2 regions of the Agrobacterium sp. O3.4 genome follow, and region 1 is predicted to be linked to the other one. Evidence: riboswitches for the same ligand, from Rfam matches in the RefSeq annotation. Region 1 holds a riboswitch; the other holds the start of a gene.
What was found. Region 1 has a riboswitch for cobalamin ahead of M0412_RS15695 (ABC transporter substrate-binding protein). Riboswitches for the same ligand answer to the same signal wherever they lie in the genome.

Region 1 (12,113 bases):
ATGGTCGGGTTCATCGCCTGCGCATCCATATCGAACACATGACCTTCCTTAACGGCGGGCATGATGCTGGCGACGGGGTCGGTCGCAAGGAACTTGTGCTTGACGGCAACGTCATCGGCCGGGAAACGACGACGGTCCATCTTGCCGGCGACGATGACGGTCGGATTGGCCTTGGCGATGGTTTCCCAGCCAACGGTCGGCCATTCCTCATCGCTTTCGATGATATTGGTCAGCCCGAGTGCGGACATGATGTAACCGGGCGCGCCATGGCGGCCCGCCACATAAGGGTCGATATCCAGTTCGGCGCTGGAGAACCAGAAGACGGCGGAAATCTTGCCATTGGCCGAAGCGATCTTGGCGCGGGCGGCTTCTTCACGCTTTTTCAGGTCGGCAACAACCTCTTCGCCGCGGTCCTGCACGTTGAAGATTTTGGCGAGATCGCGGATCTCCTGATAGATCAGCTCCATGGTAAAGCCGGTCTTGCGAACGCCGTCCCCGCCGCCGGAATTATCCTTGCCGACGCAATCGGCCGGCGAGGTGTAAACGGGAATACCGAGTTCGGCGAATTGCGCGGGCGTGCCGACAACACCTTCCGGGCCGATCTGCCACTGGAACTGCGTCGTTACCAGGTCCGGCCTCTTGCCGACAACGGCTTCGAAACTCGGATCATTGTCGGCCAGACGCTCCACCTTGGCGTTGGCTTCCTCGTAACCCTTCAGAACCGGGCCGATCCACAGCGCCGTGCCCACCACCCTGTCGGCAACGCCGAGGAGATAAAGAACCTCGGTCGTGCTCTGGCCGACGGATACCGTGCGGGCCGGCGCCTGTTTGAAGGTGATGTCCTGACCGCAGCTGTTGATCGTCAGGGGATAGACCGTTTCGGCGGCATGGGCGGAAGCGGCGGGCAAAGCCGTAAGCGCAGCGGCCAGAAGGCCGGCATAGGCCGGCAGGCGTCCAGGATTAAACATGTGTTCTCCAGTCGAAATTAAATCGCTTATTCCAGAGCCGCAGGCGTTAGAACGCGCAGCAACAGCGGGACGTCTTGTACGGAGAACAACGACGGGACGCAAACCAAATGTTATGAAATAACATTACAATTTCCTCCTCCGGGCTTCCCCGCCCGTAACGATGGTTCATATTTTGACGGCAGGTCTCCTGGCTCACGGATTTGCGCCGTTCATCTGCCTTCCCGCATTCCGGAGAATACAGTGGCATGACGCCTTGAGGCGCCACGGGGATGAGCGGCAATCCGCTTACAGTTGCGGGGGCAGCCACGGCATTGGGCGATCATCATCACCCGCACCATGTTCCCTATTAATCCCTTCGCCTTTCGGCTGCAGGAACCGTCGCTTTCTCACATAAGGGGCAAGAGCCGGAGCGTCAATCGCCAAAGCATGTCTCACAAGCGTATGGAAACCGTTCTGCGACAAAGACACGCACACAGCAGGAACCCAAAGTGCGTAACATGAAGTCGATGGGAAACGAGGTGCTTCAACACAGGGATGGGCCTGCCAGAGCGAAAATCCCAGCCGAGCCGGAACCTTCCGGCTGCGGCGCATTTTTTGACATGGTCGTCAGTGTTTCAATCACCACCAGTCCGGATTGCGCCAGAAAATCGGTGAGAACACCGTCATCACGCAAGGCATCGAGCCGGACAAGCTGCCCGTCGAGATCGGCAAAATGCCGCCTTACCAGCGCGACTGCCTCCGCTTCCCCCTCCGCAACCACCGGGCCGATGATGTGGCCCCGCCCTGCCGCCCGCCGCAGCGCAAAGGCGGCCAGACGATCCGCCTCGAACAGGCCGTAGCCGGTGTTTTCCCGCAGGAGACGCTGCAGCACGCCCCGGCGTGAAACGCCGAAAGCCGCCCGGTCCAGATCTTCCACGGCGGGGAGATGATGTTCCGAAACTGGCTCGATCCTCTGTTTCTTGCCAAGCTGCGGCGCCTCGGTGGTGCGACGGGCCTTGCCGCGCAGAAGATGCACCCGTTCCGCATCCCCGGTAAAACCGAGCCCGGCAAATAGCCGCCGGGACACCTCCGTTGCATTCAGCCGCAAGGCGGCGGCAGGATATCTCGCCACAAGCTGCCGGACCAGCCAGGGTGCTACGCCCTGCCCCTGCAGGCGTGGGGAGACTATGACCATGCCTAACGTCGCAAAAGCCTGATCATAGGGAAAAAGCATGGCGGTCGCGACAACCCGGTCAATCTCGTCCAGCGCCGCAAGACCCACACCGCACTGGCGCAGGAAACACCATTCATTGGCATGATACCGCCATCCGACAGCCATGGAGAGGGCATGCAGATGATCCGCCTCCACATCGGCGATATCCACGGTCCGCAACTCGAAACTATCGACCTTGAGCAGCTCCATAGCAAACGGCTCTCATTCCCTCCGGCGCGGAACCCTAGGGCCCCGGAAGCCCAGCCCACGACATCCGAAGATAACCGGCCCTGCCCGCAGGAATTTTCTGAAAGCACTGGAAGGACACAACAATCTACCGAAATCATCGGCATTTCAGCAGATAAACGCCGCCGGCCACTCTAAGCTTCTGCGGTGAATAATCCGGCCAGCGGCCAATGGGAACGACCAGCGGGGACGACCATGAACGCAATCGAAATCCTTGAGCGTCTCGTCGCCTTCCCGTCCGTTGTCGGAACCGCCAATGGCGATATTGCCGGATGGATTGCCGATTATCTGGAAGGCCATGGCGCGAAAGTCTCGCTGTTGCCCGGACCGGAGGGCGACCGCGCCAATCTCTTCGCCACGTTCGGCCCGGCCGATCGGGCCGGTTATATCCTGTCCGGCCACATGGATGTGGTGCCGGCCGGAGAACCGGAATGGACCTCCAATCCCTTCACGCTGAGAACCGAAAACGACCGGCTCTACGGGCGCGGAACCACCGACATGAAAGGGTTTCTCGCCACTGTGCTCGCCGCAGCGCCGGCATTTTCGCGCATGACGCTTGAACGGCCGATACACATCGCCTTTTCCTATGACGAGGAGGCGGGCTGCCGTGGCGTTCCCCATCTCATCGCCAGACTGCCGGAACTGTGTGCCCCGCCGGCGGGCGCCATCATCGGCGAACCCAGCAATATGCGCGCCGTTCGCGCCCACAAGGGCAAGGCCGCAGCGCGCATCACCCTGCACGGCCGATCCGGCCATTCCTCACGGCCGGATCAGGGGATAAACGCCATTCACCTGATGACCGGCATCATGGCAAAAGCAGTCGAAACCGCCGATACGCTGACGCGGGGACCGTTCGAAGCAACCTTCGAGCCGCCCTACTCCTCCTTGCAGATCGGCACGGTCAAAGGCGGGCAGGCGATCAACATCATCCCCGATCATTGCGCAATCGAACTGGAAGCGCGGGCAATTTCGGGCGTCTCCCCGCTCGCCCTGCTGGAGCCGGTAAAAAGCGCTGTCGAAGAGATCGCCGCAACGGGCGTCGATATCGAATGGACGCCGATGAGCGCTTATCCGGCCCTGTCGCTTCCAGCCGATGCGCCGCTTGCTTTGCTTCTGGAGGAACTGACCGGCACCGCCAACCTCGCAGCCGTAAGCTACGGAACGGAGGCCGGGCTTTTCCAGGCGGCGGGCATAGATGCCATCATTTGCGGCCCGGGAGATATCGGCCGCGCCCACAAGCCGGACGAATTCATAACCGCGGACGAACTTGCCGCCTGCCAGTCGATGCTGGAAACACTCGGCCGCCGCTGCGCCGCTTAATCAAATGACGGGTATTAGATGACGTTTCTCTTCAATTCCGACGCAAAGCGCGGCGAAATCTTCCGGCAGGCTCTGGCCACAGAGCTGCCGGACCTGCCATTTTCGATGGATGCCGCCACTGTCGATCCCGATGCGGTGCGTTATCTCATTACATGGACGGTGCCAGAGGATATCGCGCGTTACCGCAATCTCGAAATCCTGTTTTCGATCGGCGCGGGTGTCGACCAGTTTCACATCGATGCAATCCCGGAAACGGTGAAGGTCGTGCGCATGGTGGATGAAGGCATCATCCGCATGATGCAGGAATATGTCTGCCTCGGCGTGCTTGCCCTTCATCGCAACCTGCTGGCCTATCTGGAACAGCAACGCCAAAACCTATGGAAAGCCCTGCCGGGCCAGCGGCAGGCGGAAGAATGCCGCGTCGGCGTTCTCGGCCTCGGCATGCTGGGTGTTGCGGCACTGGAACGGCTGAAACCTTTCGGTTTTCCGCTTGCCGGCTGGAGCCGTTCTCCGCGCCAGATCGATGGCGTCACCTGCCACCATGGCGATGAAGGGCTGAAAGCCATTCTTTCCACCAGCGATATCCTCGTCTGCCTGTTGCCGCTGACGGACGAGACCACCGGGCTTTTGAATGCCGGGCGCCTCGGCCTGCTGCCGGATGGCGCGGCTCTCGTCCATGCCGGGCGCGGCAGGCAGCTCGATCATGACGCACTCCTAGATGCACTCGACAGCGGCAGGCTTTCCGGCGCGGTGATCGACGTCACCGATCCCGAGCCACTGTCTGAGGGCCATCGTTTCTGGACTCATCCGAAAATTCTGCTGACGCCGCATATCGCCAGCGTCACCCAGCCCCACTCCGCCGCCCGCACCGTCGTCGACAATATCAAACGATACGAATCCGGCCTCGAACCGCTCGGCCTCGTTGACCGCAGCCGCGGATATTGATCATCCGCCATCTCAGAAAGGAAAATCCATGCCGCTTCTCAAGCCTATCGACACCAATCCCGATTTCGAGCCGAAGGCCTCCAAGGCCCTGCCGGAACGCCTGATCGCCGGCGACCCTTCATTCAAGACCTGGGCGCTGGACGAAGCCCGCGATGGAACCGTAAAGACCGGCATCTGGGAAGCGACCCCGGGCGAAAGCCGTTCCATCAAGGGCGAGACCTTCGAATTTTGCCATATTCTGGCCGGCGTAATCGAAATCACCCCTGATGGCGGCGAACCGCAGCGTTATACGGCTGGCGACAGCTTCGTCATGAAGCCGGGTTTCGTCGGCGTCTGGAAGACCATCGAAACGGTTCGCAAGATCTACGTCACCGTGAATGGATGATGTAAAACCCGCGTTTTTTAACGGTCGCTCACGGTACCGGCCAGAAATACACGACAGGCAGCGCGCCGCAAAAGATTGCGCTGTCTGTTGGCAACAAAACGGGATTTTCATTCATCGCCCGCGCCACAGTCGGTCGATTTCGCTTGGCGGCAGGGATTAGCTTTAAGGGCATATCCACAGAGGATTTCCCATGACGCTCAGCTTCGATCCAGACAGCCTGTCTTTGCCAATTGGCCATTTCATCGGCGACCGGCTGATCCCGGCTAAAGACGGCATCGACATGCATCGCCCATCGGACGGCATGGGATATGCCGGCTGCCCGAAGGCGGATGCGACGCTGGTGGATGAGGCGGTGCAAACCGCCAAGGCGGCGCTGAAGCGCAGCAACTGGGGCGGCGTTCGCCCGCGCGAGCGCACCAGGGTCTTGCAGCAGTGGGCCGACCTCATCGAATCGGAAGCCGAGACCTTGGCGAAAATCGAGGCACTGTCCTCGACACGGCCGGTGGGCCAGCTGATTGCCGGCGACATCGCCGTTACCGCCGAGCAGATCCGCTTCTTCGCCGAATTCGCCGACAAGGAAGGCGGCGATCTGGTGCCGACCGACGACACCAGTCTCGGCATGATCATGACCGAGCCCTATGGCGTTGTCGGCGCGATCACACCCTGGAATTTCCCTGTCTCCATGGCCGGCTGGAAGCTCGGCCCGGCGCTGGCGGCCGGTAATGCCGTGGTGCTGAAACCCTCGGAAATGACCCCCTTCTCCAGCATTTTCATGGCGCAGCTGGCGATCAAGGCAGGGCTGCCCGCCGGCCTCATCAATATCGTGCTGGGTGACGGGCCGGTGACCGGCAATGCCATCACCGGGCACCCTGATATCTCCAAGGTCAGTTTCACCGGCTCCACCGCTGCGGGTGCCGCCATCATGGCCAATATCGCCCGCACCGGCATCAAGCCGATGACGCTGGAACTCGGCGGCAAGAGCCCGCAGCTGGTTTTCGCCGATGCCGATATCGAAAAAGCGGCGGCAGCGATTGCCGGCAATATTCTTTCCAATGCTGGGCAGGCCTGTGTTGCCGGCTCACGCATCATCGTCGAGGAAGCGGCGGCAGATGCCCTTTCCGCCGCCATCATCGCCCGCATGAAGGCGGTAAAGCCCGGCCCGACATGGGACGAGACGACACAATATTCGCCGATCATCTCCGAGGTACAGCGCAAGCGTATCGATGGCATCGTGCAGGCGGCCGTTGCCCATGGTGGCGAGTGCCTGACGGGTGGCGCGATCATGGACGGCCCCGGTTATTTCTACCAGCCGACGCTGATCGCGAATGTCGACCAGACCTCGCCCGCCGTAACCGAGGAAATCTTCGGGCCGGTGCTGACGTTGCAAACCTTCCGCACGGAAGAAGAGGCTCTGGCGCTTTCCGATCATCCGACCTACGGTCTGGCGGCAGGCCTTTTCAGCCGGGATATTTCGCGCGTCATGCGCCTGTCGCGCGCCATTCAGGCGGGAACGATCTGGGTCAACCGTTATGGCCGTTCACGCGACCACATATTGCCAACCGGCGGTTATAAACGCTCCGGCATCGGCAAGGACCTCGGGCGGGAGGCCTATCTCGCCAACCGCAAGAGCAAAAGCGTCCTGATTGGACTGTAACAGGGGAAATCTTTTGAAAACGCATCGCATCGCACTTATTCCCGGAGACGGCATCGGCAAAAGCGTGACGGACGCCGCATGGCAGGTGCTCAACGCCGCCGCCAAAACCTCCGGTTTTGCGCTTAAAGGCACGGAGTTCCCCTGGTCCTGTGCGTTCTACAAGGAAACCGGCGCGATGATTCCCAAGGACGGGATCGAGACCCTGCGCGGTTTCGACGCCATTCTGCTCGGCGCGGTCGGCTGGCCGGCGGAAGTGCCGGACTCGGTCTCGCTGCATGGCCTGCTGCTGCCGATCCGCAAGGCTTTCGTGCAATATGCCAATATCCGCCCGCACCGGCTTCTGCCCGGCGTGCAGGGACCTTTGAGGGCTGACGGCTTCGATATTCTCTGCATCCGTGAAAATACCGAGGGTGAGTACTCCGGTGCCGGCGGTCGCGTGCATCAGGGCACCGACGACGAGGTGGCCGTCGAAACCTCGATCTTCACCCGCAAGGGCGTGGAGCGCATCCTGCGCTTCGGCTTCGAACAGGCGCAGAAACGTCGCGGCAAGCTTGTCTCCGTCACCAAGTCGAACGCCCAGAAATATTCGATGGTGTTCTGGGACGAGGTGACCCACAAGCTTGCGGCAGAATATCCTGACGTCGAGGTTTCGAGCTATCACATCGACGCCATGGCGGCGCGCATGGTGATGGCCCCGGAAAGCCTCGATGTCGTGGTCGCCTCCAATCTCTTCGGCGATATTCTGACCGATCTGGGTGCTGCCATTCAGGGCGGCCTCGGTTTTGCCGCCTCCGCCAATATCAACCCTGATCGTAACGCGCCGTCCATGTTCGAGCCGGTGCACGGTTCGGCTCCTGACATAGCCCATCTCGGCATTGCCAATCCCATTGCCGCCATCTGGTCCGGTGCGATGATGCTGGAGCATCTCGGCGAAAAGGCTGCGGCGGCGAAGATCATGACGGCGCTGGAAACGGCGACCGGCCAGGGCGTCGGCACCGTGCCGGGCAAGGACAAGACGGACGCCATAACGGCTGCGATTCTCGCTGCACTCGACTGATTTCGGAGACAGATGATGCATGGATTGAAGGACAAGGACCTCTTCCGCCAGACAGGTTTGATCGGCGACGTATGGAAGGCTGCGGCATCGGGCAAGGTGGTCGACGTGATTGATCCCGCCACACAGGCGGTGATCGGCACGGTGCCTGACATGGGCAGCGCGGAAACCCGCGCGGCGATCGAAGCCGCCAACGCCGCTTTCGGGCCATGGAAGAAGAAAACCCATGCGGAGCGCGCAGCGCTTCTCGAAAAATGGTTCGCACTGATGATCGAACATATCGACGATCTCGGCCTGATCCTCACCACCGAACAGGGCAAGCCTCTTGAAGAGGCGAAGGGAGAAATCCGTTACGGCGCATCCTTCGTCAAATGGTTTGCGGAAGAAGCCCGGCGCATCAGCGGCGGCACCATTCCCTCGCCGACGCCGGATCGGCGCATCGTGGTGCTGAAGGAACCGGTCGGTGTCTGCGGCATCATCACGCCGTGGAATTTTCCGAATGCGATGATCACCCGCAAGGTTGCGCCGGCCCTTGCCGCCGGCTGCACCGTGGTCATCAAGCCATCGGAATTCACGCCCTATTCGGCGCTGGCGCTTGGCGTTCTTGCCGAACGGGCCGGCATTCCCGCAGGCGTCATCAACATCGTCACCGGCATGCCGACTGACATCGGCAACGAAATCATGGCCAATGAGACGGTGCGGAAAATTTCCTTCACCGGCTCCACCCGCGTCGGCTCCCTTTTGATGCGCGGCGCGGCCGACAGCATTAAGCGACTGTCGCTGGAACTTGGCGGCAACGCGCCCTTCATCGTGTTCGACGATGCCGATCTCGATCTCGCCATCGAAGGTGCACTCATCTCGAAATTTCGCAATGGCGGCCAGACCTGTGTCTGCGCCAATCGCATTCTGGTTCAGTCGGGCGTCTACGATGCTTTTGCGAAAAAACTGGCTGACCGTGTCGATGCCATGCGCGTCGGCCCCGGCACCGAGCCGGGTGTTGCCATCGGCCCGATGATCAACGAACCAGCCATCGCCAAGATCCGCGCCCATGTCGATGACGCCATCTCCAAGGGTGCGACGATCATCACCAAACCGCATGATCTGCCGGATGGTCCACAATATACCGCCCCCGTCGTCCTGACCGGCGCGACCACCGCCATGCGGCTGGCAAGCGAAGAGACCTTCGGTCCGGTGGCGCCGCTTTTCCGTTTCGAGACGGAAGAGGAAGCGCTCGCCATCGCCAACGGTACGCCCTTCGGCCTTGCCGCCTATTTCTACACCGAGAGCCTCAAACGCGCCTGGCGCGTGGGCGAAGCGCTGGAATTCGGCATGGTCGGCCTCAATACCGGCGCGATCTCCACCGAAGTGGCACCCTTCGGCGGCGTCAAACAATCCGGCCTCGGCCGTGAAGGCGCGCAGGTCGGTATCGAGGAATATCTGGAAATCAAGACGTTCCACATCGGCGGGCTCGCCTGAGCCTCCAGTCTTTCTCCCCGCCTCAAGGGCCGCTAAGCGGCCCTTCTTTTTGTGCCGATACCAACAAAAAAGCGGCCCATCGGCCGCCCTCTCCTCCGTCATCCTCGGGCTTGACCCGAGGATCCATTCTTCGTGTGGCAGTGGATCCTCGGATCAAGTCCGAGGATGACGTCGAGTTTAGGGGAATACCCTCTCAGCGCTCTATGACGCCCTCTTACTGAAATTTGTCCAGCATCTTGTAATAATAGCCCACCAGCGGCAGGAACCACGGTTTGCCGAAATGGCCCGGCACCGCCGGCCAGTCCAGCCCCTTCAGCGGGTTGTTGTCCGGCCGCCCCAGAATGGCGTCGGCCATGATCATGCCAAGATGGGTGGAAAGCTGAGCGCCGTGGCCGGAATAGCCCATGGCGTACCAGACGCCGTCATGAAAACCGGCACGCGGATAACGGTCCTTGGTCATATCCACCAGACCGCCCCAGCAATAATCGATCGGCACATGCGAAAGCTGCGGGAAGATGCGGTGCAGGGCTTCCGTCAGGATCGCGCCGCTCTTGGCATCCGAACGCTGGTCGGATGTGGCGGAAAAACGCGCACGGCCACCGAAGATCAGCCGATTATCCGGGGCAAGTCGGAAATAATTGCCGATATTCATGGAGTTGACATAGGTGCGGTTGCCCGGAACAGAGGCCCGAATTTCCGCATCGGTCAGCGGCCGCGTGGCGATGATGAAACTGCCGACAGCGATGATGCGACGACGGAAGTAGCTGAAGCCGGAGGGCGTGTAAGCACCGGTCGCCACCAGAACATTGTCGGCCGTCACCTTGCCGCGTGCGGTTTCCAGCGTGTGGCTTTTGCCGTTCTGCGCGTGCTTCGTCACCGCCGCATTTTCGAAGATCACCGCGCCGTGCCGGCTGGCGGCCTCGGCAAGGCCGGCCACATAGCGCCCCATATGCATCATGGCGCTCTTCTTCGACAGCATGCCGCCATAAAATGGCGAGCCAATTTCCGCCTTGAGATCGGCGACGGACAGAAGCGCCGTGTCGGGATCGACCTCGGCATGCAATGCCTCGAAATTCTTCGCCAGACCTTCGAAATGCTGCGGCTTGGAGGCAAGTTTCAGCTTGCCCGAGCGGCGAAAATTGCAGTCAATCCCCTCCTCGGCAATCAGTGCCTCCAGCGTATCGACTGAATCATCCAGCGCCTGGTAAAGGGCGATGGCGCGTTCCTTGCCGAGCTCCGCCTTGGCGGAAAGATAGGAATGGGCAAGACCATTATTGAGATGCCCGCCATTGCGACCGGAGGCACCCCAGCCGACCCGTTCACCCTCCAGTACCACCACGCGCGCGCCCGCCCTGGCAAGCTGACGCGCGGCGCCGAGACCGGTGAAACCGCCGCCAATGACGGCGACATCATAATGACCTTCGACGGGACCTTGCGCCGCCCCTGCAAACAGGGGCGCCGTGTCGTGCCAATAGGAAACGAACTTCATGGTCCCGACCTTTCCTTACAATCCAACCACGCCTGCCAGGCCGGAAATATCCGATATCTCGACATAACCGTAATAGGGGTTGGCCGGCTCGTGGCCGCGGTTGACCCAGACCTTGTTCTTGATACCGAGATCATGGGCCGACATCAGGTCGTAACGGAACGAGGAGGAGACATGCAGCATGTCTTCGGGGCCGCAGCCGAGCATGTCGAACATATATTCAAATGGCCTGAAGCGCGGCTTGTAGGCCTGCGCCTGCTCGGCCGTATAGACCGCATGGAAAGGCGCACCAAGCTTTTCGACATTCGACATGATCTGCGAATTCATGGCGTTGGACAGAATGACGAGCGGAATTTCTTTCGCCACCTTTGCAAGTCCGGCCGGCACATCGGCATGCGGACCCCAGGTTGGAACACGCTCGTAAACGAAGGTCGCGTCCTCATCCTTGAAAGCAACGGCATTGCGCTTGCAGGTGCGCGAGAGCGAATTATGAACCACCTGGGCATAGGGCTTCCAGTCACCCATGATCTCATCCAGACGATAAGCCGAAAAATTCTTGATGAACTGCTGCATCTGCGCTTCGTCCAGACGATCGCCATAGAGATCGCGGGCGGCTTCGGCCATCTGGAAATTGATCAGCGTGCCGTAGCAATCGAAGGAAATGTATTTCGGGCGGAAGATGGTCATGTCGTCGTCATCCTTGCTTGGAGATCGGCCGTGCCGGAATGAATTGATCATAGAAAGCCTTTGCCCGGTCGGCGCACCGCAATTGCCATCAGCGGAAGCAGATTGTTGCGTATGCAGCCGCCAGTTTGGCAGAGAGTTGCGTTGGCATATCTCCCGACCTCGCGTGCGCCCCTGCCCCGGCATCGAAAGCGAATAACACGCGGCATAAGATGCGGCGGCGGGTAAAAGCAACAGTGAAACATATCGAACCTTGCCATTCGTCGGGACAATGTTCTTTTACCCCCGGTCTATCAATGAATGAGCAGAATAAACGGAGTTGGGCCATGCAAGCCAGCCTGATCGATATCCAGAATTTCGAACCTGAACACCTCGATGCCGCCGTCGAACTTTCCCGCCAGGCCGGCTGGCCGCACCGCCGGGAAGACTGGGCGCTAGTCCTTTCACTCAGCAAGGGTTTCGTCGCGCTGGAAAATGGCCGCGTTGTCGGCACAGCGATGGCAACGCTTCTTGGCGAAACCTGCGCCTCCGTCAATATGGTGATCGTGGATGAGACCATGCGTGGCCGCGGTCTCGGACGCCAGTTGATGAACGCCGCCCTTGAAGCAGCCGGAAATCGCGAATGCCGCCTGACCGCTACCGCCGATGGCCTGCCGCTTTATGAAAAACTGGGGTTCGTTGCCTGTGGTGAAGTTCGCCAGCA
Region 2 (12,113 bases), on a different contig from region 1:
GGTCATCATCAACATCCGTACGCTGTTCGATGGACACCGTCCGCCGAACCGGGTGCTTCCGGGGCGTAGCTAAATCAGCTAAAGAAATCCTCGTCTGATTATCGCGTGGAGGGAAGGTCAATGGGAATCCCGGCAAAGTTTTTGCTGCTCATCTCCGCCTTGCTTGTTCTGGGCAGCAGCCCCGCTCAAGCCGCTTCACTCTCCCCCGAAGAGACAGCAGAACTTTATTATCGTGCCTGGCTGAATTTTGACCGCAGCAGCATGGCTCGACTGGATAAAGAATGGGGTTCTGCAAATGGCGGTCCGCGTTACGTCGATATGGAACTGGTTGCCGATCCGGTCGCCTGGCAGCTTAAATATAAGAGTTCCAACGCGCCAAATGGGACCACAAGCGAACAGCAGACTGAGTTTGCAAAATTGTGGGTGGCAAGCACGAAGCGCGCGCGCTGCCAGGCTGAACCAGCACGCATCGGAGCGCAGTTGCCCACGGGTGTCTTCCTGGCGCGGATCAAGATGAACTGCGTCGTTCCGGATGCCGAACCGGCCTTCAAAAAGCTGAAGGCGGGCGCAAAGCCGGATGACCTCGGTGACGGTGGCCGCATGCCGTCAGCGGACCTTATGAAACAGATGGCGGAAGCCGCGATGACAGCACCGGTGACGCATAAGGTCACGACGGAAATTCAGCTCGTCAGCGGAGCGGACAAGCGCATCTGGCGGGTCGGATCAGGCGACGTTCAGCCCGAAACGGGCATTGACCAAGTTTCCGCTGTCTTTATCGCGCAAATGCTGCAATCCGGCCTGCTGCGATAGGCCTTTTCGCAATACCGGTTTTGCTGCAACGATTGAAAGGCCTCAACCGAGGAATTTCGTCATTTCAATCGAGGTTGTGCGATCATAACCGGCATGGGCATTTTCAGCGGTCCTGACGAAACCCCAGGCGGCGAATTTGGCGTGATTGGCACCAAGCTCGATGCGCGTTTCCAAGCGTAGCGCCGGAAGCGCCAATTCGCCAGCCAGTGTTTCAGCTCTTTCAAGCAACATCCTGCCGATGCCCTTTCCCTGCGCTTTCGGGGAAACACAAAGCTTGCCGACATAAAGGCAGGCCGGCGGCTCCGGCCGGCAAAACAGGCAGCCCAGCAGCTCATCGCCGTCAAGCGCCACGAAAGCGATCTCTGCCCTCGCCTTCTCGGCAAGATTTTCCAGTGTCAGGAGATGGGCCGACGACGGCGGATCGATGACGCCATCCATATAGGCGAAGGACGCCATGATGAGCGCCAGCAATTCCTGCCAGCGATCGAATTTTTCGCCGACCCTTGCGATTTCGATCATGGTTTCTTTCCCGCTGGCCGGCGCTTGTAACGAACGGTTTCGAAACGGGCCGACAGGGCATCATAGAGAAGCAGGCGGCAGATCAGGGGCTCACCGGCACCTGTTATCAGCTTGATCGCCTCCATGGCCATGATGGTGCCGATCACCCCCGTCAGCGCCCCGACGATGCCGGTTTCGGCGCAATTGGGAATGAGGCCCTGCGGCGGTGGCTCCGGAAACAGATCACGATAGCCCGGCAGAAGAGCGCCGTCGGCGTTGGTTTCATAGGGTTTCAACACGGTAACCGAGCCATCGAAACGGCCGACGGCGCCGGTGACCAACGGCCTCTTCGCCGCTTCCGCTGCATCGGCAGCGGCATAACGCGTATCGAAATTATCCGAACCATCGATCAGCAGATCGAAGGACGGCAGATGGTCATGCGCCCAGACCTGCGAAAAGCGCTCCTCATAAACCAGCGCTCGGACATGTGGATTGAGACGGGCGATGGCCTTGCGGGCGCTTTGCGTTTTCAGCTCGCCGATCGTGCCGCTATCGTGAATCACCTGTCGCTGGAGGTTGGACAGGGAAACGACATCGTCGTCAATCATGCCGAGCGTGCCGACACCGGCGGCGGCAAGGTAATGAAGGACGGGCGCGCCGAGACCGCCCGCGCCAATGACCAGCACGCGCGCCGCTTTCAGCCGTTGCTGACCGGCACCGCCGATTTCCGGCAGCAGGATGTGGCGCTTGTAGCGTTCGATCTCTTCCGGGCTCAGCGGGTCCATCTTGCCCTCCATCTCTCTATCGTCATCCCGTGACGCTCCCGTGGGAAACATTGAAGAACTGCGCCCGCTCGCCAAGGGCGGAGAACATGGCCGCATCCGTTCCGGTCATGAAACTCTGGCCGCCGAGCGCATGGATGAGATCGAACAGGGCGGCACGTCTGCCCTCGTCCAGATGAGCGGCGATTTCGTCCAGGAGCAGAATGGGCGCATGTCCGGTCATATTGGCTGTCAGCTGCGCATGTGCAAGCACCAGCCCGACCAATAACGCTTTCTGCTCTCCGGTCGAGCAGCGTTCCGCTTCCATGTTCTTTTCCGCATGGCGCACAAAGAGATCAACGCGGTGCGGGCCATCCAGCGTGCGGCCTGCCGCCGCGTCCCGATACCGGCCCTCCCGCAGCATCAGACCATATTCGTCTTCCAGATCGACAGCCGGCCGATGAAGCCCGCCGTCCATGAAGCCGGAGAGCGCAAGCGCCGCCGACGGGAAAGCAGCGTTGCCGGCCCGGCCCTCAATCAGGGTCTTCAACAGGCCGAGCATTTCATAACGGGCAACCGCCATGGAAATGCCGAGTTCGGCCATCTGTTTTTCGATGCCGTCCAGCCAGACCGGATCAAAACGGCCTTCCGACAGCAGGCGATTGCGGCCGCGCATGGCCTTTTCGAAATCGCTTGCCCGCCTGCCATGGGCGGGATCGAGCGACAGCACCAGCCTGTCGAGAAAACGCCGACGGTCCGATGACGAGCCGGTGAAAAGGCCGTCCATGGCGGGCGTCAGCCACAGCACGCGCAGATGATCAGTCAGTTCGTCAACGGATTTTACCGATGTGCCGTTCAGCCGCAGGCGACGTGACACCACTTCGCCATCGCCTTCAATCCCGGTGCCGATGGCAACTTCGCCATCCATGCCTTCGACATCGGCGAAGATCGAGAACCCGGCGTCCGCGCCGACGCGGGTAACATCGGACAGGGTGGCCCGGCGAAGGCCCCTGCCGGGTGAAAGAAACGAGACGGCCTCCAGCAGATTGGTCTTGCCTGAGCCATTATCGCCGGTCAGCACAACATGGCGATCATCAAGTGTGAGCGCCGCCGCCGCATAGTTGCGGAAGTCCGTGAGTTTCAGCCGTAAAAGCGACACCTTGTTCGTCATCTGTACGGCCTAAAACGAACATGGCCGGATGGCAAGAAGGGGAATGCCCATCCGCATGAAAGACCGTCACAGCAAGGCAATTCATTCTCCAGTAGCAACTTTTCGGACGGCCGGTTATTTATGAGCCGTTCCTTATCATCGGTAGCCCATTCATGCGCCTGATCTTTTCGCTGTTTCTCACTCTCGGTATTCTTTCATCCTGTGCAGGCAGGCCGGGGGCGGACGTGCTGCAGGCCATAAACACCAAGGCCCACGGCACGAAAATCGTGACGGCCTATGTGGTGAGCACACGGGAGAAAAACACCGACGCGAAAAAGGGGTTTGGCACGGAGCGGGCAATGGAGCCGAATTATGCAAGCTTCGACATTTCTATTCCTCCTACTCATAAAAGTGGAAAAATCGAGTGGGCCAGCGGCAAGCCGGATCCGAACAAGGATTTCGTCGTTACCCGCGCCGATACGCTGACGAAGCCGAGCTTCAATGCCGATCTTGGCGACGTCGCCCGGTCCGGCAAGCAGATCGCGCTTTTTGTGCATGGTTATAATTACAGCTATCAGGAAGCCCTGTTCCGCGCGGCGCAAATGGCTGCCGATGCCAAGATGGATGGCGTACCGCTGGTGTTCTCCTGGCCATCGCAGGCCAACGTCACCGGTTACGTGGCCGACAAGGAATCGGCGACCTTCTCGCGTGATGCGCTGGCGGGTGTGCTGATCGACCTTACCCGGCAGACCCCGCGAAAAAGCGTTGTCGTGTTTGGCCACAGCATGGGTGGCTGGCTGGTCATGGAGGCGCTGCGCCAATTGCGCTTGCAGGGCAGGAACGACGTGCTCGCCAAGCTGCAGGTGGTGCTGGCAGCACCTGACATCGATGCCGATGTGTTTCGCAAACAGATCGAGGTGGTGGGCCGGCTCAACCCGCCGCTCACCGTTCTCGTTTCCAAGGACGACCGCGCCCTTAAGGCATCCTCCATTTTGGGCGCGGATGTCACCCGCATCGGCGCACTTGACGTGACCGACCCACAGGTACAGGAAGCCGCCCTGAAGGAGGGCGTGCAGTTCATCGACATTTCCAAACTCGAGGCTTCCGATCCGCTCAACCATGACCGCTATGCGGCGCTGGCCTCGATGGTACCGCAGCTGGAATCCAGCAGACGCGAGGGCGACATCAACAGTGCGGGTGCCTTCGTTTTCGATGCGATCGGCGCGACCGTCTCCAGCCCCTTCCGCCTTGCGAGCCAGGTGGTGAACCCGCAGTAGTTTCTGCGGGTTCTTACCGTTCTCCGGTCTCAGAAATCCCAGTCTTCATCTTCGGTGGCAACGGCTTTGCCGATGACATAGGACGAGCCGGAACCGGAGAAGAAGTCGTGGTTTTCATCGGCATTGGGTGAGAGTGCCGAGAGGATCGCCGGGTTGACGCGGCAGGCCTCGGCCGGAAACAGCGCTTCGTAACCCAGATTCATCAGGGCCTTGTTGGCATTGTAATGCAGGAACTGCTTGACGTCCTCGGTCAGGCCAACGCCGTCATAGAGGTCTTCGGTATATTTCGCCTCGTTGTCATAAAGCTCGAGCAAGAGATCGAAGGCGAAGTCCTTGATTTCCTGTCTCTTTGCCTCGCCCAGACGATCCACCGCCCGCTGGAATTTGTAGCCGATGTAATAACCATGCACAGCCTCGTCGCGGATGATCAGACGGATCAAATCCGCCGTGTTGGTGAGCTTGGCGCGGCTTGACCAGAACATCGGCAGGTAGAAGCCGGAATAGAACAGGAAGCTTTCCAGAAACACGCTGGCGATCTTCTTCTTCAGCGGGTCACCGCTGTCATATTCCCGCATGATCAGCGCTGATTTGCGCTGCAGGAACTCGTTTTCCTCAGACCAGCGATAGGCGTCGTCAACGTCAGGCGTGAGGCATAGTGTCGAAAAGATCGACGAATAGGAACGGGCGTGCACGGCCTCCATGAAGGAGATGTTGGAAAGCACCGCCTCCTCATGCGGCGTTGCCGAATCCGCCATCAGCCGCACGGCGCCGACACCGTTCTGGATGGTGTCGAGCAAAGTCAGCCCAGTGAAGACGCGGATCGTCAGCTTCTGTTCTTCGGGCTTCAGCGTTCCCCAGGAAGGAATGTCGTTGGAAAGCGGCACTTTTTCCGGCAGCCAGAAATTCGAGGTCAGGCGGTTCCAGACTTCGAGGTCCTTGTCGTCCTCGATGCGGTTCCAGTTGACCGCGCGGATGCGGGACGCGGTTTTTACGGCGATGTTCATTCTCTTGTCCCTCAAATCAGAGCGTGCAGGAAACGCAGCCCTGAACCTGCGTGCCTTCCAGCGCCATCTGGCGCAAACGGATGTAGTAGATGGTCTTGATCCCCTCCTTCCAGGCGTAGATCTGCGCCCGGTTGATATCGCGTGTCGTCGCCGTATCGCGGAAGAACAGCGTCAGCGACAGGCCCTGATCGACATGCTGGGTAGCCGCCGCATAGGTGTCGATGATCTTTTCAGGGCCGATCTCATAGGCGTCCTGATAATATTCGAGATTGTCGTTAGAAAGATAGGAAGCCGGGTAATAAACGCGGCCGATCTTGCCCTCTTTACGGATTTCGATCTTCGAGACGATCGGATGAATGGAAGAGGTGGAGTGGTTGATATAGGAGATCGAACCGGTTGGCGGTACGGCCTGAAGGTTCTGGTTATAGAGACCCGATGCCATCACGTCCTGCTTCAACGCCGTCCAGTCTTCCTGCGTTGGAATGGCAATGCCGGCTTTTTCGAACAGCTCACGGACCTTTTCCGTCGCGGGCAACCATTCCCGATCGGTATATTTGTCGAAATAGTCGCCCGAGGCATATTTGGAGTTCTCAAAGCCCTTGAAGCTCTGGCCCCGTTCCACGGCCAGCCGGTTGCTGGCGCGGATGGCGTGATAGGTCACGGTGTAGAAATAGATATTGGTGAAATCGACGCCTTCTTCGGAACCATAAAAGATGCGTTCGCGCGCCAGATAACCGTGCAGGTTCATCTGGCCAAGCCCGATGGCGTGGCTCGCATCATTGCCCTTTTCCACCGAAGGAACGGAGGAAATGTGGCTCATGTCCGATACCGCCGTCAGCGCCCGGATGGAGGTCTCGATCGTCTTGCCGAAATCCATCGAATCCATCGCCGAGGCGATGTTCAGCGAGCCGAGATTGCAGGAGATATCCTTGCCCATATGGCTATAGGAAAGATCGGCATTAAATTCGCTTGCCTCGCTGACCTGCAGGATTTCCGAGCAAAGATTGCTCATGCTGATACGGCCGGCGACCGGATTGGCGCGGTTCACCGTATCCTCGAACATGATGTAGGGATAACCGCTCTCGAACTGGATTTCGGCGATCACCTGGAAGAATTCGCGCGCCTTGATCTTCTTCTTGCGGATGCGGCTATCCGCGACCATCTCCTGATATTTTTCGCTGACAGAAATCTCGGTCAACGGTACGCCATAGACCCGCTCCACGTCATAGGGCGAGAACAGGTACATATCCTCGTTGTTGCGGGCGAGTTCGAAGGTGATGTCAGGGATTACCACGCCGAGCGACAAGGTCTTGATGCGGATTTTTTCGTCAGCATTTTCGCGCTTGGTATCGAGGAAACGCATGATGTCAGGGTGGTGGGCATGCAGATAGACTGCGCCCGCGCCCTGACGCGCGCCAAGCTGGTTGGCGTAGGAAAAGCTGTCTTCCAGCAGCTTCATGACAGGAATGACGCCGGAAGACTGGTTTTCGATGTGCTTGATCGGTGCGCCGAATTCGCGAATATTGGTCAGGGACAGCGCCACGCCGCCGCCGCGCTTTGAAAGCTGCAGCGCCGAATTGATGGAGCGGCCGATGCTTTCCATATTGTCTTCCACGCGTAGCAGAAAACATGAGACCAGCTCACCGCGGCTCTTCTTGCCAGCGTTCAGGAACGTCGGGGTCGCCGGCTGGAAGCGGCCGGAAATGATCTCATCCATCAGGTCGCGGGCAAGCTGTTCGTCACCGCGCGCGAGAGCCAGCGCCACCATGCAGACGCGATCCTCATAACGCTCCAGATAACGTTTTCCGTCGAATGTCTTCAGCGTGTAGGAGGTGTAATATTTGAACGCCCCGAGGAAAGTCGGAAAGCGGAACTTCCGGGCATAGGCTTCGTCATAGAGATCGCGGACGAAATTGAAGGAATACTGATCCAGTACCTCCTGTTCGTAATATCCCTCCGTTACCAGATAATCGAGTTTTTCCCTGAGGTTATGGAAAAACACCGTGTTCTGGTTGACGTGCTGGAGGAAATATTGCCGGGCGGCAAGGCGATCCTTGTCGAGCTGGATCTTTCCGTTCTCGTCATAGAGGTTCAGCATCGCGTTCAGCGCGTGGTAGTCCAGTCCCGTATCAACCGGTTTCTGGCTTGCAGCTACCGGCTGTTTGGCGTCCTTGCGCAGCGCGCCTGAGGTCAGCGTGTCCAAAATCGTTCCAATCCATGTTTGACGTTGGCGACATCTTCCTCCGTGCCGAGAAGCTCGAAGCGATAGAGAAACGGCACGGCACATTTGCGCGAGACGATATCTCCGGCGGATGCGAAAGCTGCGCCAAAATTCGTGTTTCCCGCCGCGATGACGCCGCGAATGAGATTTCGGTTGGAGGGCTCGTTCAAGAACCGGATGACCGGCTTTGGCACGGCCCCTTTCGTGCCGCCGCCCCCATAGGTGGGGGTGACGAGCACATAGGGCTCAGACACATGAGGCACATCCTCCTCGGCGCCGAGTGGCAGGCGCAATAATCGCCGCCCCAGTTTCAGAAGGAAACGATGCGTGTTTTCAGAGCGGCTGGAATAATAAACGATCAGCCCCATCACGCTGCCGCCTTAGCTGATCGCGCCGATCATATCCGGCCGGAAACCCGCCCAATGGCGTTCGCCGGCGACGACCACGGGAACCTGCATGTAACCAAGGCCGCGAACGTGATCGAGCGCATCCGCATCTTCGGAAATATCGACGATCTCATAGCTAACGCCGATGCGGTCGAGTGCGCGATAGGTGGCAGTGCATTGGACGCAGGCGGGCTTGCTGTAAACGGTGACGGTCATAATTTCCTCTTTCGAAGCCGTTCTTGGACACGGCTCAACATTGCCGATTGCAATCGCAATCGGGTGGCGATGGATTTGTCATTCAGGTGGGGCGCACGGCTTAGAGGGTTTGTCACATTTCCGGACGGAAACCGTTTGTCCCGGTTATCCTGAAAACGCTTCTGGCCGCGTAAAATCACTCTCTACGCCGACGAGCGCAGGAACTTAAAAAAATGCACTGGCATGACTTCACCCCGAAGCTTGTTCTGGAAGGGGTCAGAAAAGGGCGAACGCAATTCATTTGCGCCATACCTTCCTTCCGGACACCCCGCCCGTGGACGTTTTCGCTCAAGGCAGGTCTCCTGACTTACGGGTCACAACATCTATCCCGGCCTTCCCGGAGCTTTTGGCTCCAGTGACCCAAATCGGAACGATGCTCGCCGCTTACAGTTGCGGGGGCAGTTTCGGCATTGTTCCGCCATGATGGCGTTGCTCACCGAATTCCCGTCTTAGCTCCCGACGCTTGCGAATCGGGAGAACCTTGAACACCACATATAGCATATGAGGAAATTTTCTCGTCAATAAATAGACACACAAAAGCCCCACCCTGTGGATGAAAAAGATTCAACACATGGTCAACAAAGGCTTAACGGCAAATGCGCCTTGCCGCTCAGTGACGAGAAAGCGTTAACCTATTCCCAGATATCGATGTGAATATCGGCAGGGCGGGCGTTCTCGATCACCCTTTTACCGTTGGGAAGATCGTTTTCAAAAAGTTTGGCGTGGATCGCAGCTGCATCGAGGCCGTAGCCCTGCCATCTGCTCCGCAACCTCTCTTCAAGCACGTTGACCGACGGCCCAACGAAAATAGTAAGGTCGAAGCTCTCGGAAAGCGCCGTCCATGGGGCCTCATTCAGCAGCAGATAATTGCCTTCAGCCAGAATGAAGCGTGTCTCCGGCGCGATGGCGCGGGCGGACGCAATGGCGATTTCGCGGGAGCGGTCGAAAACCGGGACAAGCACCTCCTGCCCGCCCCTGCGGACGGCAGAGACGATATCGAGGAAGCCACGCACATCAAAGGTTTCGGGCGCGCCCTTGCGCGGCAGCAGCCCACGCTCTTCAAGGATGCCATTGTCCATATGGAAGCCATCCATGGGCAGCACGGCGGCCGTTTCGCCCCGCGCCAGCAAAGCATCACAAAGCGCGTCCGCCAGCGTGGATTTGCCGGCCCCAGGGGGACCGGCAATGGCAATGATAAAACGGGATTTGCCCTCTGCCCGCCGAAGAACGTCTTCAGCGATCGTCTCAAGCTTCAGCGTCATGCGGCAAGCGTTTCCTTCGGCGCTTCCTTGGCGCCGGTCATGAAGGCGACGGCGTCGGACATGGAATAGTCCTTTGGATTGATGACGCACAGGCGCTTGCCCAGCCGGTGAATGTGGATGCGGTCCGCCACCTCGAACACATGCGGCATGTTATGCGAGATCAGAACGATCGGCAGACCGCGCGAACGCACGTCAAGAATGAGTTCAAGAACACGCCGGCTTTCCTTCACGCCAAGTGCTGCCGTCGGTTCGTCGAGGATGACGACCTTGGAGCCGAAAGCCGCCGCGCGTGCTACCGCCACACCCTGCCTCTGGCCGCCAGAAAGGGTTTCCACCGCCTGATTGATGTTCTGGATCGTCATCAGACCCAGTTCCGAGAGTTTCTCGCGGGCGAATTTTTCCATGGCCGGACGATCCAGCGCCCGGAACACGCTGCCCTGAATGCCGGGTTTGCGGATTTCCCGGCCGAGGAACATATTGTCGGCTATGGAAAGTGCCGGCGAGAGCGCGAGGTTCTGATAGACGGTTTCGATACCCGCCTTGCGCGCCTCGATCGGCGAGCGGAACTGCACAGGCTGGCCTTCAAGCCTGATCTCTCCCTCATCCGGTGTCACCGCACCGGAAATCGCCTTGATGAGCGAGGATTTGCCGGCGCCATTGTCGCCGATCACCGCCAGGATTTCTCCGGGATAGAGATCGAAATCGGCATGATCGAGGGCGGTCACGCGGCCATAACGTTTGACGAGATTGCGTGCTGTGAGAATAGGTTCTTTTGCCATCAGCCTGCTACCTTTCTGATCCACTGGTCGATTGCGACAGCCATGATGATGAGGACGCCGATCAACAGATAGGTCCATTGCGGGTCGGTTCCGATGAGCCTGAGGCCGAGCGAAAAGACACCGACGATCAGGGCGCCGAAAATCATGCCCATGATCGAGCCGCGCCCGCCGAACAGCGACAGGCCGCCGATAACCACAGCCGTGATGGATTCGATATTGGCAAATTGGCCGGCGGTCGGTGAAACCGAGCCGATGCGGCCGATGAGAGCCCAACCGGCGAAGGCACAGATGAGGCCGGACAGGGTGTAAACGGTCGTCAGCATGCGCTTGACGTTGACGCCGGCCAGTTCGGCAGCATCCGGATCGTCACCCACGGCATAAAGATGGCGGCCCCAGGCGGTGCGGTTGAGCACATACCAGAGCAGAGCAACGAGCAGAACCATGGCGATGACGCCGTAGGTAAAGACCGCACTTCCCAGACGGATGTTATTTCCGAAGAACTGCAGAATGGGCGCCTGCTGAGCGATGTCCTGTGCGCGGATCGTTTCATTTGCGGAATAGAGGAAATTCGTCGCCAGTACGATCTGCCACATGCCGAGCGTGACGATGAAGGGCGGCAGGCGCATGCGCGAGACCAGAATGCCGTTGATGAAGCCGCAGAATGCGCCGACAGCAAGACCACAGAGAATGGAGAGTTCCGCCGGCAGGCCGTAACGGAAGGTAAACTGCCCCATGATGACGGAGGAGAGTACCATGATGGCGCCCACCGACAGATCGATACCCGCCGTCAGAATGACCAGCGACTGCGCTGCGCCGACGATGCCGACGATGGCCACCTGCTGCAGGATAAGGGTCAGCGTGAATGCCGAGAAAAACTTGCCGCCAAGGGTCATGCCGAAGACAGTCAACGACAGCACCAGTACGATCAGCGGCACGGCCGCCGGGCTGGAATGCAGAAAGTACTGGAATTTTTCCAGAACACTCTTGTCGTGCGTGTCGAAAGCGGCGACCTGCGTCGAACTTCCCGAAAGCACATTTTCAAATTCATTATGCGGCTGAGCCCGCACCGGCTGATCGCTCATGGATTTTCCTCCCGATCGCTCTATCGCATCCGCCCTTGAAGCAAGGGTCTATTTTTCAATAAAATGACGCGTAGATTCAAAGTGTTGTGAAGCGGGCCAATCTCGTGTCTGCGGGACGCGCGGCGCGCTCGTTTGTTCCTTTGTCCGATCCCCCGGATCGTGGCTGAAATTATTCTGGTCCAAGGGCGGGGGGCAAGAATGCCCCCGCGGGTTTCAATGGCGAGGCATCAGCCCCAGCACTTGTTGAGACCTTCCTTCGTGTCGATCGAGTCGAGGCCCTTGACTGGCTTGTCGGTCACCAGCGTCACGCCAGTGTCGACGAAGCTCTTGCCTTCGGTCGGCTTCGGCTTTTCACCCGTATCGGCGAACTTCTTTACGGCTTCCACGCCAAGAGCCGCCATCAGCAGCGGATATTGCTGCGAGGTCGCGCCGATTACGCCTTCCGCGACGTTCTTGACGCCAGGGCAACCGCCATCGACGGAAACAATCAGAACGTCCTTCTCACGACCAACCGCTTTCAGCGCCTCGTAAGCGCCGGCAGCCGCAGGTTCATTGATGGTGTGAACGACGTTGATGGTCGGATCCTTCTGCAGCAGGTTTTCCATGGCCGAGCGGCCACCTTCTTCGT

Region 2: linked by a shared signal. The riboswitch ahead of nrdH (glutaredoxin-like protein NrdH) and the one ahead of M0412_RS15695 (ABC transporter substrate-binding protein) in region 1 are both predicted to bind cobalamin.

Annotation. Positions count from the first base shown of each region.
Region 1 covers NZ_JALPZP010000002.1:617,117-629,229, reverse strand. The annotation lists gene M0412_RS15695 (ABC transporter substrate-binding protein) at 1-968, opposite strand, end outside; cobalamin riboswitch at 1,128-1,363, opposite strand; gene M0412_RS15690 (GNAT family N-acetyltransferase) at 1,492-2,370, opposite strand; gene argE (acetylornithine deacetylase) at 2,602-3,726, shown strand; gene M0412_RS15680 (glyoxylate/hydroxypyruvate reductase A) at 3,745-4,671, shown strand; gene M0412_RS15675 (cupin domain-containing protein) at 4,700-5,056, shown strand; gene M0412_RS15670 (aldehyde dehydrogenase) at 5,247-6,710, shown strand; gene M0412_RS15665 (tartrate dehydrogenase) at 6,724-7,767, shown strand; gene M0412_RS15660 (NAD-dependent succinate-semialdehyde dehydrogenase) at 7,783-9,240, shown strand; gene M0412_RS15655 (FAD-binding oxidoreductase) at 9,455-10,729, opposite strand; gene M0412_RS15650 (haloacid dehalogenase type II) at 10,745-11,413, opposite strand; gene M0412_RS15645 (GNAT family N-acetyltransferase) at 11,737-12,113, shown strand, end outside.
Region 2 covers NZ_JALPZP010000001.1:2,585,033-2,597,145, forward strand. The annotation lists gene M0412_RS12595 (D-glycerate dehydrogenase) at 1-73, shown strand, start outside; gene M0412_RS12600 (hypothetical protein) at 121-810, shown strand; gene M0412_RS12605 (GNAT family N-acetyltransferase) at 853-1,329, opposite strand; gene M0412_RS12610 (molybdopterin-synthase adenylyltransferase MoeB) at 1,326-2,093, opposite strand; gene recF (DNA replication/repair protein RecF) at 2,116-3,240, opposite strand; gene M0412_RS12620 (alpha/beta hydrolase) at 3,393-4,496, shown strand; gene nrdF (class 1b ribonucleoside-diphosphate reductase subunit beta) at 4,526-5,500, opposite strand; gene nrdE (class 1b ribonucleoside-diphosphate reductase subunit alpha) at 5,517-7,703, opposite strand; gene nrdI (class Ib ribonucleoside-diphosphate reductase assembly flavoprotein NrdI) at 7,691-8,089, opposite strand; gene nrdH (glutaredoxin-like protein NrdH) at 8,102-8,323, opposite strand; cobalamin riboswitch at 8,637-8,861, opposite strand; gene M0412_RS12645 (nucleoside triphosphate hydrolase) at 8,995-9,624, opposite strand; gene M0412_RS12650 (ATP-binding cassette domain-containing protein) at 9,621-10,403, opposite strand; gene M0412_RS12655 (ABC transporter permease) at 10,403-11,485, opposite strand; gene M0412_RS12660 (sugar ABC transporter substrate-binding protein) at 11,713-12,113, opposite strand, start outside.